One region of the Kitasatospora sp. NPDC038210 genome, then DNA from elsewhere that is predicted to be linked to it. Evidence: riboswitches for the same ligand, from Rfam matches in the RefSeq annotation. Region 1 holds a riboswitch; each other region holds the start of a gene.
What was found. A riboswitch is a leader RNA that binds a small molecule or an ion and turns the genes downstream of it on or off. The one in region 1 is predicted to bind cobalamin.

Region 1 (3,463 bases):
GCCGAGCCCGTCGACGGCGCCCGCCTTGGACTCCACCTCGTCGACGATCCCGCGTGCCAGCATCTGGTAGCCGCCGCAGACCCCGAGGATCGGCAGCCCGGCCGCCGCGCGCGCCTTCAGCGCCGGTTCGAGGCCGCGCTCGCGCAGCCAGGCGAGGTCCGCCACGGTGGCCCGGGTGCCGGGCAGCACCACCAGGTCGGCGTCGGCCAGCTCCTCCGGCCTGGTGGCCCAGCGCACCAGGACGCCGGGCTCCTGCGCCAGCGCGTCCACGTCGGTGAAGTTGGACAGCCGGGGGAAGCGCACCACGGCCACCCGCAGCACGTCCGCCCCGAGCGGGCCGCGCCCGTCGACCCGGTCCACCACGGTCGACAGGTCCAGCGAGTCCTCGGCGTCCAGCCACAGCCCGGGCAGCATCGGCAGGGTGCCCAGCACCGGACGGCCGGTCAGCCCGTGCAGCATCTCCAGGCCGGGCGCGAGCAGCCGCGCGTCGCCGCGGAACTTGTTGACGAACCAGCCCGCCACGTGCCGCTGGTCCTCCGCGGACAGCAGCGCCAGCGTGCCGTACATCGCCGCGAACACACCGCCCCGGTCGATGTCCCCGACCACCACCACCGGCAGCCCGGCGGCCGTGGCCAGGCCCATGTTGGCGATGTCGCGGTCACGCAGGTTGATCTCGGCGGGCGATCCGGCGCCCTCGCAGACGACCACCTCGTAGCGGCTGCGCAGATCGGCCAGGCACTCCAGGGCGCGTTCCAGCAGGACGGGCTTGCGCTCGCGGTAGTCCAGCGCGCCCACCTCGGCGACCGGCCTGCCCAGCAGTACCACCTGGCTGCGACCGTCCGCGCCGGGCTTCAGCAGCACCGGGTTCATCGCCGCCTCCGGCTCCACCCGGGCGGCCTGCGCCTGCATCGCCTGGGCGCGTCCGATCTCGGCGCCGTCGGCGGTGACGAAGGAGTTCAACGACATGTTCTGTGCCTTGAACGGCGCGACCCGCACGCCCTGGCGGGCCAGCCAGCGGCAGATGCCGGCGGTGACCACGCTCTTGCCCGCGTCCGAGGTCGTCCCGGCGACCAGCAGCGCGTTCGTCATGCCCTTCCCCTCTTCCCACGGAGCGCGCGCAGCAGGACGTGCCCCGCGACCGTCGTACCCAGCGCCAGCGCGCCCACCCGCCGGGAGAGCGTGCAGGCCCGTTCGATGTCGTCGACCGTGACCGGCCGCAGCTCCCCGCCCAGTACTGGCCGGTGCTCGACGCGCTCGCCGTACTGCAGGGTCCCGCCCAGCCGCACGCCCACCGCGCCGGCGAACGCCGACTCCGCCTGGCCGGCGTTCGGGCTCGGGTGCGAGGAGCCGTCGCGCCGCCAGACCCGCCAGGCCGTCCGCGGCTGCGGGGCGGCGGCCACCGTCAGCAGGGCCGTCAGCCGGGCGCCGGGCCAGCCCGCCACGTCGTCCAGCCGGGCCGAGGCCCAGCCGAACCGGGCGTGGCGCGGCGAGCGGTGGCCCACCATGGCGTCCAGGGTGTTCACCGCGCGGAAGGCCAGCAGCCCGGGCGTGCCGGCCAGGGCGCCCCAGGCCAGGGCGTTCACCACGGCGTCGGCGGTGTTCTCGGCCACCGACTCGACCACCGCGCGGGCGATCTGCTGCTCGTCCAGCGCGCTCGGGTCGCGCCCGCACAGGTGCGGCAGCCGCTCCCGCGCGGCCCGCAGGTCGCCCTGCTGCAGCGAGCGGCCGATGGCGCGGGCCTCCCGGGTCAGCGAGGTGCCGCCGAGCACGGTCCAGGTCGCGGCCGCCGCGAGCGCGGCCCGGCCCAGCGGTCGCCGGCCGACGGTACGGTCCAGGGCCAGCGCGCCCGCCGCGACCGTACCCACGCACAGCGCCGTGTACCCGGCCCCGGCCGCCCGGTCGTCGCGCCACAGCCGCCGCTCCAGGCGGGTGGCGGCGCTGCCGAAGACGGCCACCGGGTGGCCCCGGCGCGGGTCGGCGAAGCGGGCGTCGGCGGCGTAGCCCACGACGGCACCCACCGCGAACGCGGCGGCGCGGCCCCAGCGGCGGCCGGCCGCAGGACGGACGGTCACCGGCCGCACGCCGGACGGCGGCTCACGGAGGGACAGCTCACGGAGGGGGAGCCCAGCGGAAGGCGGCTCATCGGGAGGCGGCTCGGCGGAAGGCAGCTCGGAGTCCGGCCGGGCGGGGCAGCCTGCATCGCGTGCGTGTCCTCACTCAGGGTCCGCGCCCTGGATCGACGTAGCGGGGGCGAGAGTCTCCTGGCTTCCGGGTCGGACGCACTCCCGGTGCCTTCCAGCGGCTTCTGACGGCCCGCCGTGGCGAGATTTCCGAGCGTGCTCCCCGGTGACAGTGGCGGGACCGCGCCGGACTCGCACCGGCTTCCTCTCCATGCCTCCGATTGGCCCCAGGATCCCATCACGCGGCCGAACCGGGAGTCAACCGAGGTCACGGAGGGGTTGGTCACACGGGACGGCGGCCGATGAGCTGTGGGATCGCCCAGCGCGGCACCGCCCCCGGGTCGGCCGCTTCGTGGGTTCGGTCGCTGGGGCCGCGCCGTGGTCCGCGCCTAGCGTTCGGTGGCATGCGTCGCAGAAAGCCCCCCGCCGCCCCGCCCCCGGTGCCGTTCTCGCCCGCAGCCGCCCGCGCCCACCGGGCCGCCCTCGGCCTCACCCCCGAACAGGTCGCCGAGGGCCTGGCCGCGCACGGCGTACGGCTGCTGCCCGCCCACGTCCTCGCCTGGGAGAGCGGCGAGCTGCGCCCCGGCGAACCGGAGTTCATCGCCCTCGCCCGCGCCCTCTGGTGCCCCGCCGTCCAGCTGATGGACACCCGCCCGGTCCGGTTGCGCGACCACCGCGTCGCCCGTGAGCTCGGCCAGGCGGCCGTCGCCGAGCGCACCGGCACCACCCTCGACTCCTACCGGCAGGCCGAACTGACCGACCGCTGGGAGGGCGACGAGGAACAGACCCGCGCCCTCGCCGACGTCCTCGGCCTCGGCCTGCCCTCACTCGTCGAGGCCACCGGCCGCGGGGAGGCGCTCGACCACCTCCTCCGCCAGTGCGTCACCGGCCGCTGGCAGCCCCACCTCCGCGCCCTCGCCCGCATCGTCCCCGCCCCCGCCGACACCCTCGCCGACGCCCTCGCCGCCCTTCACCAGGAGCACCACGTCCCCACCCACTGGGGCGCCACCACCCGCACCGCACCGCCCCCGGCCGCCGGATCCCTCACCCCCCGCTTCTGGCACCTCCTCGACACCGCGGGCACCACCGGGCCGACCGCGTAACAAGGGGGAGGCGGCCGGCCCTCCGACGGCGGCTGCGGACCCGGAGGCCGTGCCCCGGACGGGTCAGCCCGGTGGCCGCGCGGGCGGTGCGCCGGTGGACTGGTGCACGAACACCGTCCGGTCCGAGACCAACAGAGCGGGGAACGATATGCGCTGGGGAACCGCTGCCGTCGTGGCGGC
Region 2 (3,463 bases), on a different contig from region 1:
GAGCGCAGGCTGCGCAGCATCCGGTCGAAGCAGGGGTCGCCGACCACCCGGGCGACGTCCAGTGCCTCGGGGCAGGAGACCCGCAGGCGGTCCAGCTGCTCGGGGTGGGAGAGGCCGAGGACGTCCACGAACACCCGCCCGCGGTGGGTGAGTTCCTTGCGGGAGAGGCCGGCGGCGCTGACCGTGTCGCCGGTGGACTCGGTGACCAGGCGGTTGTAGCCGGCGCCGTGCGGGAGCACGACGAGCCGGGCGTCCAGGCGGTGCATGGAGGAGTGCACGGCGCAGGAGACGGCCAGGTCGAAGCGGTGCCGGACGGCGTCCTCCCAGTCCAGCAGGGTGAAGCCGGGCAAGCCGTGCAGGTACTCGTCCAGGGCGCGATCGGCGAAGGCGGAGCCGGGGTTGACGGTGAAGTACCGCTCGACCCCGTCCGGGTGCAGCAGGGTGAGGACGTCCAGGACCCGGGTGGCGGAGGTGAGGGTGCGGGCGACCGCCAGCACGCGGGCCTTGACCGGTCGGGTGTTCCAGCGGTCGGCGGGCCAGGCGTGGGGGTGGGACGGCACGCCATGATCGTACTCACCCGGGGTGCCGGTGCGGCCGCGTTTCCCGAGTGTCGGTCAGCCGGCCGCGGCGGTGGGCTCGTGGTGCTCGGCGGCGACGCACTCGTCGAGGAGGGGGCGCATGTCCTGGTCGACGAGCCGGTAGCGCACGACTCGTCCGTCCTTGTCGCCGGTGACCACGCCGGCCGTGCGGAGCAGCCGCAGGGCCTGGGAGACGGCGGGGTCGCGCATGCCGGTGGCGACCGCGAGGTCGGTGACGGCGAGCGGGCCCGCCCGGTGGAGGGCGAGCAGCAGGGCGAGCCGTCCGGGGTCGGCGAGCAGCGAGAACCGCTCGGCCCAGGACCGGACGTGCGCGGCGTCACCGATCGCGGCGATGGCCTCGCAGACCCGGTGTCCGTCGATGGTGCGGTGGCCCGCGCGGTCGGCCGGTACGAGATGCATGCGGACATTCTTGCAGGCGGGCGGCTGTGATCCTGGACACCTGCGCAGGTGCGCAGCCTTGCATGGGTCGGGGCCGGGCCCCTACCGTGTAGCCCGCCGTGGTGCTCGGGAAGACCGGTGACGGACCCTCAGGGGTCCGGAGTCCGGAGCGGCCCTCGCCACTGTGATCGGGCCGTTCCCCCGTCCGCGGGGGAGCGCCGTCCGTACCCACGACGTCACTGGGCGCCTCGCGCACCCGGGAAGGCGGGTACGGGCGTGTCCCGTAAGCCAGGAGACCGGCCGCGGCATCTCACGAAGTGATTCCACGAGGTGCTGGAGCGTGATCCGCAGATGACCCTGCCCGAAACCGCCGCCGCGGAGGCCGCAGCGGCTCCCTCCGTACTGCCCACCTTCCGGTGGCGGCGCGAGGACACCGTCCGCACGGCCGGGCTGATGGGCGTGATCCTGGCCATGCACGTGGTGGCCTTCGGGACGCTCATTTTTCTGGTGGCACCCGAGCGGTACGCGGTCGGTACCCAGGTCTTCGGGGTGGGCCTGGGTATCACCGCGTACACCCTCGGGATGCGGCACGCCTTCGACGCCGACCACATCGCGGTGATCGACAACACCACCCGCAAGCTGATGGCGGACGGCAAGCGGCCGGTCTCGGTGGGCTTCTGGTTCGCCCTCGGGCACTCCTCGATGGTGGTCATCATGGCCGCCCTGGTGGCGGGCGGCGCGCAGCTGGCGAACACGCTGATGGACGACGAGTCGACCACCCACAAGTGGCTCGGGGTGGTCGGGACGACGGCCTCCGGCGCGTTCCTGTACCTGATCGGGGCGCTCAACCTGGCGGCGCTGCTCGGGATCCTCAAGGTGTTCCGGGCGATGCGCGCCGGGCAGTACGACGAGGCGGAGCTGGAGGCGCACCTCGACTCGCGCGGCTTCATGGCCCGGGTGCTGAACCGGGCCACCCGGTCGATCACCCGGCCGGGGCAGATGTTCCCGGTCGGCATGGTGCTGGGCCTGGGCTTCGACACCGCGACCGAGGTCACCCTGATGGTGATGGCCGGCTCGGGTGCGGCCGCCGGACTGCCCTGGTACGCGATCGTCTGCCTGCCGCTGCTGTTCGCGGCCGGGATGAGCCTGTTCGACACCCTGGACGGGACGTTCATGAACTTCGCGTACCAGTGGGCCTTCGCCAACCCGGTGCGCAAGGTGTACTACAACCTGACCATCACCGGGCTGTCGATCGCGGTGGCCTTCATCATCGGCACCATCGAGCTGGTCGGTGTGCTGCACGAGAAGTTCGACCTCACCGACCCGGTGAGCGGCTGGATCGCGGACATCTCGCTGGACAACGTCGGCTACGCGATCGCCGGGCTGTTCGTGGTGGTCTGGGCGCTGGCGATCGGGTACTGGAAGCTCGCCCGGGTCGAGAAGCGCTGGGCGCCCGAGGGCTCGTGACGGGTCCGAGCCCGGGGGCATGAGCGCGGCTCATGACGTCGGGCATGAGCGCGGCTCATGGGGTCGGGCATGAGCGCGGCTCATGGGGTCCCATGAGGTCGGCTCATGGCGGCCGGGGGCATGAGGTCGACTCATGGCGTCGGGGCATGAGCGCGGCTCATCCCACTGCCCCATGAGCGCGGCTCATGGGGCAGCGTCATGAGCACCTCTCATGCGGCCGCGAGCAGCAGCGTTCCCGCGACGGCGAGCCCGGCGCCGACCACCTGGACCGGGCGCAGCCGCTCCTTGAACACCCCGCGTGCCATCAGCGCGGTGACCACGGGGTAGAGCGAGGAGAGGACGGCGGCCACGGTGGCCGAGCCGCGGTGCGAGGCCATCGCGAAGACGGCGTTGGCGACGACGTCGGCGAGCCCGACCGCGGTGAGCAGCGGCAGCCGGGCCCGCAGTCCCGGCAGCAGGCCGGCCGCATCCCCGGAGCGGCGCAGGCCGGCCACCAGGACGGTGCCGCCGACGGCGACGTTGCACAGCCGTTGGACGCACAGCACCAGCAGCAGGCCGCCGTCCGCCGAGGCGTGCGCGATCAGGGCCATCACCGTGCCGAAGCCGAGGGCCGCACCCAGGGTGAGCAGCAGGGTGCTGCGGGCGGCGGCCCGGCCGCCGCGCTCGGGCCCGGAGGCGAGCACCACGCCGGCCACCGCGACGGCGATCCCGGCGATCCGGCCGGGGCCCGGGCGGTCGCCGAGGGCCAGGCCGACGCCGACGGGCACCAGGACGGCGACGGTGGTCAGCGGCGAGACCACGCCCATCGGGCCGAGGGCGAGCGCGCGGTAGAAGGCGAGGACCGCGAACGGGCCGATCACCCCGGCGGCGACCGCGTACCAGAGGGCGGGGGAGGCGTCGGCCCAGCTGCCGGTGGCGAGGACGGCGGCCAGCAGTACGGCGGCGGCCGCCGCCTGGGAGGCGACCACCACGGCGAGCGCGGGCAGCCGCCGGGCGAGTGCGCCGCCGCCGAAGTCGGC
Region 3 (3,463 bases), on a different contig from region 1:
TCGTCGCGCAGCGCGAGGGCGACCTGGCGGGCGGTGTCGGCGAGCGGCTGGTCGTCGCGGACGAAGGACCAGGCGAGCATGGTGACCGGGCCGGTGAGCATGCCCTTGACCGGGCGGTCGGTCAGGCCCTGCGCGTAGCCGAACCAGTCGACGGTCATCGGGTGCGGTCGGGAGATGTCCCCGGCGAGGACCGGCGGGCGCACGTAACGGGTGCCGTAGGACTGCACCCAGCCGTGCCGGGTGGCGAGGTAGCCGGTGAGCTGCTCGGCGAAGTACTGCACCATGTCGTTGCGCTCGGGCTCGCCGTGGACGAGGACGTCGAGGCCGGCCTTCTCCTGGTAGGCGATGACCTCGCGGACCTCGGCCTCCATCCGCTCCCGGTACGCGGCCGCGTCGATCCGGCCCGCCGTCAGATCGGCCCGGGCGAGGCGCAGTTCGGTGGTCTGCGGGAAGGAGCCGATCGTGGTGGTGGGCAGCAGCGGCAGGCCGAGCCGGGCGCGCTGGGCGGCGGCCCGCACGGGGTAGGGCTGGGCGCGGCGGGTGTCGGCCGCGCCGACGGCGGCGGCCCGGGCACGGACGGCCGGGTCGCGGGTGATCGGGGAGCCGGCGCGGGTGGCCAGGTCGGCGCGGTTGGCGGCGAGTCGGGCGGTGATCGCGCCGGCGCCCTCGCGCAGGCCGCGGGCCAGCAGCGCCACCTCGGCGGCCTTCTGCTTGGCGAAGGCGAGCCAGCGGGCGATCTGCGGGTCGATGTCCCGCTCGGCGGTGGCGTCGATCGGCACGTGCAGCAGCGAGCAGGACGGCGCGACGTCGACGCGGTCGGCGAGCCCGAGCAGGGTCGCCAGGGTGGCCAGCGACTTCTCCAGGTCGTTGATCCAGACGTTGCGCCCGTCGACCACGCCCGCGACCAGCCGCTTGCCGGGCAGGCCGCCGGCGGCGGCGAGGTCGTCCAGGTTGCCGGCGGCGGTCCCGGTGAAGTCCAGCGCCAGGCCCTCGACCGGGGCCTTGGCGAGCACGGGCAGGGCGTCGCCGAGGCGGTCGAAGTAGCTCGCCACCAGGAGCTTCGGCCGGTCGGTGAGGCCGCCCAGCTCGCGGTAGGCACGGGCGGCGGCGTTCAACTCGGCCGGGGTGCGGTCCTGTACCAGCGCCGGCTCGTCCAACTGCACCCACTCGGCACCGGCCGCCTTGAGGTCGGCGAGCAGCTGCGCATAGACGGGCAGCAGCCGGTCCAGCAGGCTGATCGGCTGGAAGTCGGCGGCGACGCCGGGCGCGGGCTTGGCGAGCAGCAGGTAGGTGACCGGGCCGACCAGGACCGGCCGGGCCTCGTGGCCGAGCGCCAGCGCCTCGGCCAGTTCGCCGACGGCCTTGGCCGGGTTCGCCACGAAGACCGTGCCCGGCCCCAACTCCGGTACCAGGTAGTGGTAGTTGGTGTCGAACCACTTGGTCATCTCCAGCGGAGCGACATCCTGGGTGCCGCGCGCCATGGCGAAGTACCCGGCCAGCGCGTCGGCCTCGACCGCGTCCCGGTGCCGGGCCGGGATCGCGCCGACGGCGACCGTGGTGTCCAGCACGTGGTCGTAGAGCGAGAAGTCACCGGTCGGGACCTCCTCGATGCCGGCATCGGCGAGCTGCTGCCAGTTCCCCCGGCGCAGGTCGGCGGCCGTGGCCAGCAGCGCCCCGGCGGTGACCGCGCCCTTCCAGTACCCCTCGACGGCCTTCTTGAGCTCCCGGCCCCGGCCCTGGCGGGGGTAGCCGTACGCGGTGGCGAGGGTCGCCGCGGCTGCGGACTTCGTGGTCAAGGGACTCTCCTTCGCGAGTCTTGCTCCTCGGGTGCCCGGGGACGGCACGAGGGCGCGAAGGGATGACGAACCGGGCAGCGGCCGCCGCGCAACGCACGGCCCGATCTGCCCGGTATGGTCGCCGACCCGCCCACGAGGTCACCGGATGGCCGCGCGCGGATGGTCCGCGGGCGGGCAGCGGGCAGGTCTTCGGACTCGCGGGCACACCCACCCTGTGAAGGGCGGACACCTACTGGCCGTCGCTTCCCAGGCCCTCCCGGGCCCAGTGCGTATGACGGCGGTCGTTCCCGCTCACCGCTGCGGGGCAGTCCCGGATTCCCACCGGGTTCCCTCTTGCGACGCGCCTGCCTGGTGGACAGGGCGAACCAGCTGCCCGGTCAGCTTAGGGGCAAACCGCCGGGGCGGGCGCACAAATCCCGTCGGGCGTCCGGATGATGAGACCCCGTCACGGACCGGTGCGCCCGCGCACGGAACCGTCCGGAACCGGGCCCCGGGCCGCGCCCGGCGGCTCCCCCGCAGGTCAGCGCGGGGTCAAGGTCCGGTCAAGGGTTTCGCCGGACGCGCGGCGGGGGCCTATCCTGGGGCCGATTCATACAGACACCTCGTTCGGTGAGGCGTCTTCACGGACACAGGCCACTGATCCCACCCGTCGAGAGACGCTCCGGATCAGGACAGGTCTCCCCGGCCCAAGGGGTGACCCCAAGTGGCTTCCCGTCGCTCGCGACCAGGGACACGCCGTGGAGTGCCAAAGCTCTGACGAGTGGGGGTGCACCCGGCGGTGACGCCGGTCTCCCCCTGCCGTGCCGCCGCGACGCCGATGCGCGGCCGAGATCGGGAGGGAGGCGTGATGGACGGAAGTCCTGGCCATAGTCGGCCCATTCCCGCGCTGTCCTCGCCGTCCTTCCGCCGTCCGAGGCGCCCCCTCCTGCCCTGACCGACCCGGTCCGGCCCCGCCCTGCCCTCCCGCCCCGCGCGGGACGCCTCGGCGTGCGCCCGGAACCGCCCGTGCGGTCGGGGCGCGCGGTGGCGTGCCCGTCGGGCGGCCCGCATGCCCCGAACCGTCCGGGGCGAGGGGGTCCTTCCTCGTGGCTGCCACCACCCTGTTCACGTCCGCCACGGCCCGGCTGCGCGACCGCACGGTCGACGCCGAGCACCGCACCACGGTCTCCCGGGCCGTGCGTTCCTCCCTGGTCTCGCTCGCCGGGCTGATCGGCGGCCCGGTCGCCAACCAGGCCGGCGAGGAGATGGGCCGGGTCGTCGACGTGGTCGCCCGGCTCTACGGGCCGGAGCCCTACCCGCCCGTCACCGGCCTGATCATCCGGATAGGCCGCCGCCGCGCCTTCATCGCCGCCGACGCCGTCGACCGGATCCTGACCGGCCGGGTACGGCTGCGCACCGCCCGGGTGGACCTCCGGGAGTTCAACCGCAGGCCGGGTGAGGTGCTGCTCGCCCGCGACGTGCTGGACCATCAACTCGTCGACGTCGACGGCGTGCAGGTCACCCGCGCCGCCGACCTCTACCTGGCCCCGCTGGCGGCCCGCACCGTCCTGGTCGGCGTCGACGTCTCCCTGCCCACCCTGCTGCGCCGCCTCGGCCCGCGCCGCTGGCAGGTCCGCCCGACCCCGGAGCGCGTCCTGGACTGGCAGTCCGTCGCACCGTTCGGCGAG
Region 4 (3,463 bases), on a different contig from region 1:
CAACGGCATCTGGGGCACCCGGCTGCTCAGCCTCGGCTTCGCGCTGGTCACCACGGTGCTGCTGTACTCGCTGACCCGCCGGCTGTTCAACGAGCGGGTCGCGATCTGCGCGATAGCCGTCTACGCCGTCCTGCAGTCCACCGTGGTGGTCGGCTTCTACGCCGCCCCCGAGTCCCTCGCCGTGCTGCTGGTCGCCCTCGCGGCCTGGGCCACGGTGTTCACCTCACGGCGACATCCGGCGCTGGTCCTGACCGCCGCCCCGGCCGCCGCACTCGCCTGCGCCGTCGCGTACTCCGCGGCCTTCGCCGTGCCCGCCCTGGTCGGCCTCGCGCTGGCCACCGCCCGTCCGCACCGCCGGTTCGGCCCGGCCGCCCTGCGCGCCCTGCTGCTGGCCGCCGGCACCGTCGTCCTGCTGCTGCCGTACGGCACGCTGGGCGAGATCGCCGGGTGGTCGCCCTCGCACGGCACCGCCCCCGGCTCGGCCGAAGCCGTCCTGCTCTCCACCGCCCAGTGGAGCGGCCTGTTCACCGTCCTCGCGGTGGCCGGCACGATCGCCTACGCGCGCCGCGAGCAGATGAACGAGCACGACGCGCCCGAGAAGGAGGCCGTTCCCACCTCGCGCGGCCACCGCGCCCTGCTCGGCACCGTGCTGACCGCCACCGCCCTGGCCGTCCCGGCCGCGCACGTGTGGACCGGCACCTCCGGGGCGCTGTTCCGCCACCTCGCCTACGGCATGCTGCTGGCCGCCCCGCTCGCCGGGGTGGGCCTGACCCGGCTGGTCGGCGCCCACTTCCGCCACCCCCAGCTCGGCATCCTGGTCTGGGTCGCGCTGCTCGCCCTCGGCCTGGAGCAGTCCGCCCTGCGGTACCAGAACGGACCCGACTCCGGCCGCCTGCTGGCCGTCCTGCGGTCCCACGCGGTGCCCCAGGGGCGCTACCTCACCGAGGTCGACGGACTCGCCGAGTACTACCTCGGCGCGGTCAGCAGGCCCGAGCAGTGGGTCTCCGCGCGCACCGGCACGGAGTACCGCGACGCGGCCGGCGTGCAGCACCACGGGGACGACGGGAGCGTCGCCGCGATCCGCGACGGCTGGTTCACGATGGTCGTCCTCGACAGCACCGCGCCGCGCGCCACCGACCGCGCCCTGAGCGCCGCGCTGGCGGCCGGCGGGCAGTACCGACTGGTGGCGCAATTCACTTCGCCGACCGGCGATTCGAGCACGTACAAGGTCTATCTCAAGCACTGACCGGCCGACGGGCCCGCCCACGCGGGTGACACGACAGGCACAACATATGGTGCCGCCGCAGAGCAGCGGCACTACATGTATGCTCGCTTCTGCTGTCGATGCAGGGGAACCCGGTGCGAATCCGGGACTGCCCCGCAGCGGTGTGCGGGCGGCTGGAGCAGCTGTCCCCGCGAGTCCGAGTACCTGCCGGCGGCGTGCGCCACGGCCCTCCCGCAGAGGCCGCGCCAGCACCAAGCACCACCCCTCCGGGCCTCGCGGGCGGGCCGGGGAGACACCGTCGCGCGACGCCGTTTGCGTTCGTGCCGTGCTCCCCTGCCCCGACCGGCCCGAGGCTCCGATCACCGCCGCCGATCGCCGCCAGGAGAGAGCGCCTTGACCACCGCTGCCTCAGCCACCCTGCCCGCCCAGGGCTCCGGTACCGCCTTCATCGACCCGAAGGTCTCCGACCCCGGCGGCGCCCTGCTGCGGCTGCTCACCGACCGCAGTGTCGACCTCCCCGAGGTCGACCCCGGCCATGTCGCGGCCGCCGCGCTGCGCGGCCGCCACGCCGGCTCGGACTTCGCCGAGCTGCGCGGGCTGGCCGTGGACGCCGCCGCGTCGATGATCGCCGAGGACCCCCAGTACTCGAAGCTCGCCGCCCGCCTGCTCGCGCTGGAGATCGTCGACGAGGCGAACAGCCAGGGCGCCACGTCCTTCTCCGCCTCGATCGCCGTCGGCCACGCCGAGGGCCTGATCGGCGACACCACCGCGGACTTCGTCGCCAAGCACGCCGCCGCGCTGGACGCCCTGATCGACGCCGCGGGCGACGACCGCTTCGAGTACTTCGGCCTGCGCACCGTGCAGTCCCGCTACCTGCTGCGCCACCCGATCACCCGCAAGGTGGTCGAGACCCCGCAGCACTTCCTGCTCCGCGTCGCCTGTGGCCTGGCGGTCGGCGACAACGAGCAGTCGGTGCGCGAGGTGGCCGAGCTGTACGGCCTGATGAGCCGCCTGGAGTACCTCACCTCCTCGCCGACGCTCTTCAACTCCGGCACCCGCCACCCGCAGATGTCGAGCTGCTACCTGCTCGACTCCCCGCTGGACAACCTGGACTCGATCTACAACCGCTACGCGCAGATCGCCCGCCTGTCCAAGCACGCCGGCGGCATCGGCCTGTCCTACTCGCGCATCCGCTCGCGCGGCAGCCTGATCCGCGGCACCAACGGCAAGTCCAACGGCATCGTGCCGTTCCTGCGCACCCTCGACTCCTCGGTCGCCGCCGTCAACCAGGGCGGCCGCCGCAAGGGCGCCGCGTGCGTCTACCTGGAGACCTGGCACGCCGACATCGAGGAGTTCCTGGAGCTCCGCGACAACACCGGCGAGGAAGCCCGCCGCACCCACAACCTCAACCTGGCGCACTGGATCCCGGACGAGTTCATGCGCCGGGTCAACGCCAACGCGGACTGGTCGCTGTTCTCCCCGGCCGACGTGCCCGAGCTGGTCGACCTGTGGGGCGAGGAGTTCGACGAGGCCTACCGCAAGGCCGAGCAGGCCGGCAAGGCCGTCCGCACCATCCCGGCGCAGACCCTCTACGCCCGCATGATGCGCACCCTGGCGCAGACCGGCAACGGCTGGATGACCTTCAAGGACGCCTCCAACCGCGCCGCCAACCAGACCGCGCTGCCGGGCCGCACGGTGCACTCCTCCAACCTGTGCACCGAGATCCTGGAGGTCACGGACGACTCCGAGACCGCCGTCTGCAACCTGGGTTCGGTCAACCTCGGTGCGCACGTGGCCGTCGGCGCCTCCGCGGACGACCTGCTCGGCGCGATGGACTGGGAGCGCCTCGACGCCACCGTCCGCACCGCCGTCACCTTCCTCGACCGCGTGGTGGACATCAACTTCTACCCGACCACCGAGGCCGGGACGTCCAACTCCCGCTGGCGCCCGGTCGGCCTCGGCGTGATGGGCCTCCAGGACGTCTTCTTCAAGCTGCGGATCGACTTCGACTCCGCGCAGGCCGCGCGGCTGTCCACGCTCATCGCCGAGCGCATCATGCTCACCGCGTACGAGCGCTCCGCCGACCTGGCCGAGCAGCTGGGCCGCCACGAGGCGTACGGCGAGACCCGCGCCGCCCGCGGCGAGCTGCACATCGACCACTTCCCGACGGCCGCCCCGCAGTGGGCCGACCGGTGGAGCGCGCTGCGCGCCCGGATCGCCGAGACCGGCCTGCGCAAC

Region 2: linked by a shared signal. The riboswitch ahead of nicT (Nickel transporter NicT) and the one ahead of ACZ7KX_RS18385 (cobalamin biosynthesis protein) in region 1 are both predicted to bind cobalamin.
Region 3: linked by a shared signal. The riboswitch ahead of metE (5-methyltetrahydropteroyltriglutamate--homocysteine S-methyltransferase) and the one ahead of ACZ7KX_RS18385 (cobalamin biosynthesis protein) in region 1 are both predicted to bind cobalamin.
Region 4: linked by a shared signal. The riboswitch ahead of ACZ7KX_RS15165 (ribonucleoside-diphosphate reductase subunit alpha) and the one ahead of ACZ7KX_RS18385 (cobalamin biosynthesis protein) in region 1 are both predicted to bind cobalamin.

What each region holds. Positions count from the first base shown of each region.
Region 1 covers NZ_JBVJYK010000008.1:80,268-83,730, reverse strand. The annotation lists gene ACZ7KX_RS18390 (cobyric acid synthase) at 1-1,089, opposite strand, end outside; gene ACZ7KX_RS18385 (cobalamin biosynthesis protein) at 1,086-2,072, opposite strand; cobalamin riboswitch at 2,255-2,388, opposite strand; gene ACZ7KX_RS18380 (helix-turn-helix domain-containing protein) at 2,585-3,283, shown strand; gene ACZ7KX_RS18375 (alpha/beta hydrolase family protein) at 3,432-3,463, shown strand, end outside.
Region 2 covers NZ_JBVJYK010000014.1:38,975-42,437, reverse strand. The annotation lists gene ACZ7KX_RS26755 (hypothetical protein) at 1-560, opposite strand, end outside; gene ACZ7KX_RS26750 (ArsR/SmtB family transcription factor) at 615-998, opposite strand; cobalamin riboswitch at 1,081-1,296, shown strand; gene nicT (Nickel transporter NicT) at 1,329-2,444, shown strand; gene ACZ7KX_RS26740 (EamA family transporter) at 2,654-3,463, opposite strand, start outside.
Region 3 covers NZ_JBVJYK010000010.1:304,680-308,142, forward strand. The annotation lists gene metE (5-methyltetrahydropteroyltriglutamate--homocysteine S-methyltransferase) at 1-1,796, opposite strand, end outside; cobalamin riboswitch at 1,960-2,181, opposite strand; M-box (ykoK) riboswitch at 2,391-2,569, shown strand; gene ACZ7KX_RS22200 (magnesium transporter MgtE N-terminal domain-containing protein) at 2,882-3,463, shown strand, end outside.
Region 4 covers NZ_JBVJYK010000006.1:250,902-254,364, forward strand. The annotation lists gene ACZ7KX_RS15160 (glycosyltransferase family 39 protein) at 1-1,246, shown strand, start outside; cobalamin riboswitch at 1,320-1,451, shown strand; gene ACZ7KX_RS15165 (ribonucleoside-diphosphate reductase subunit alpha) at 1,643-3,463, shown strand, end outside.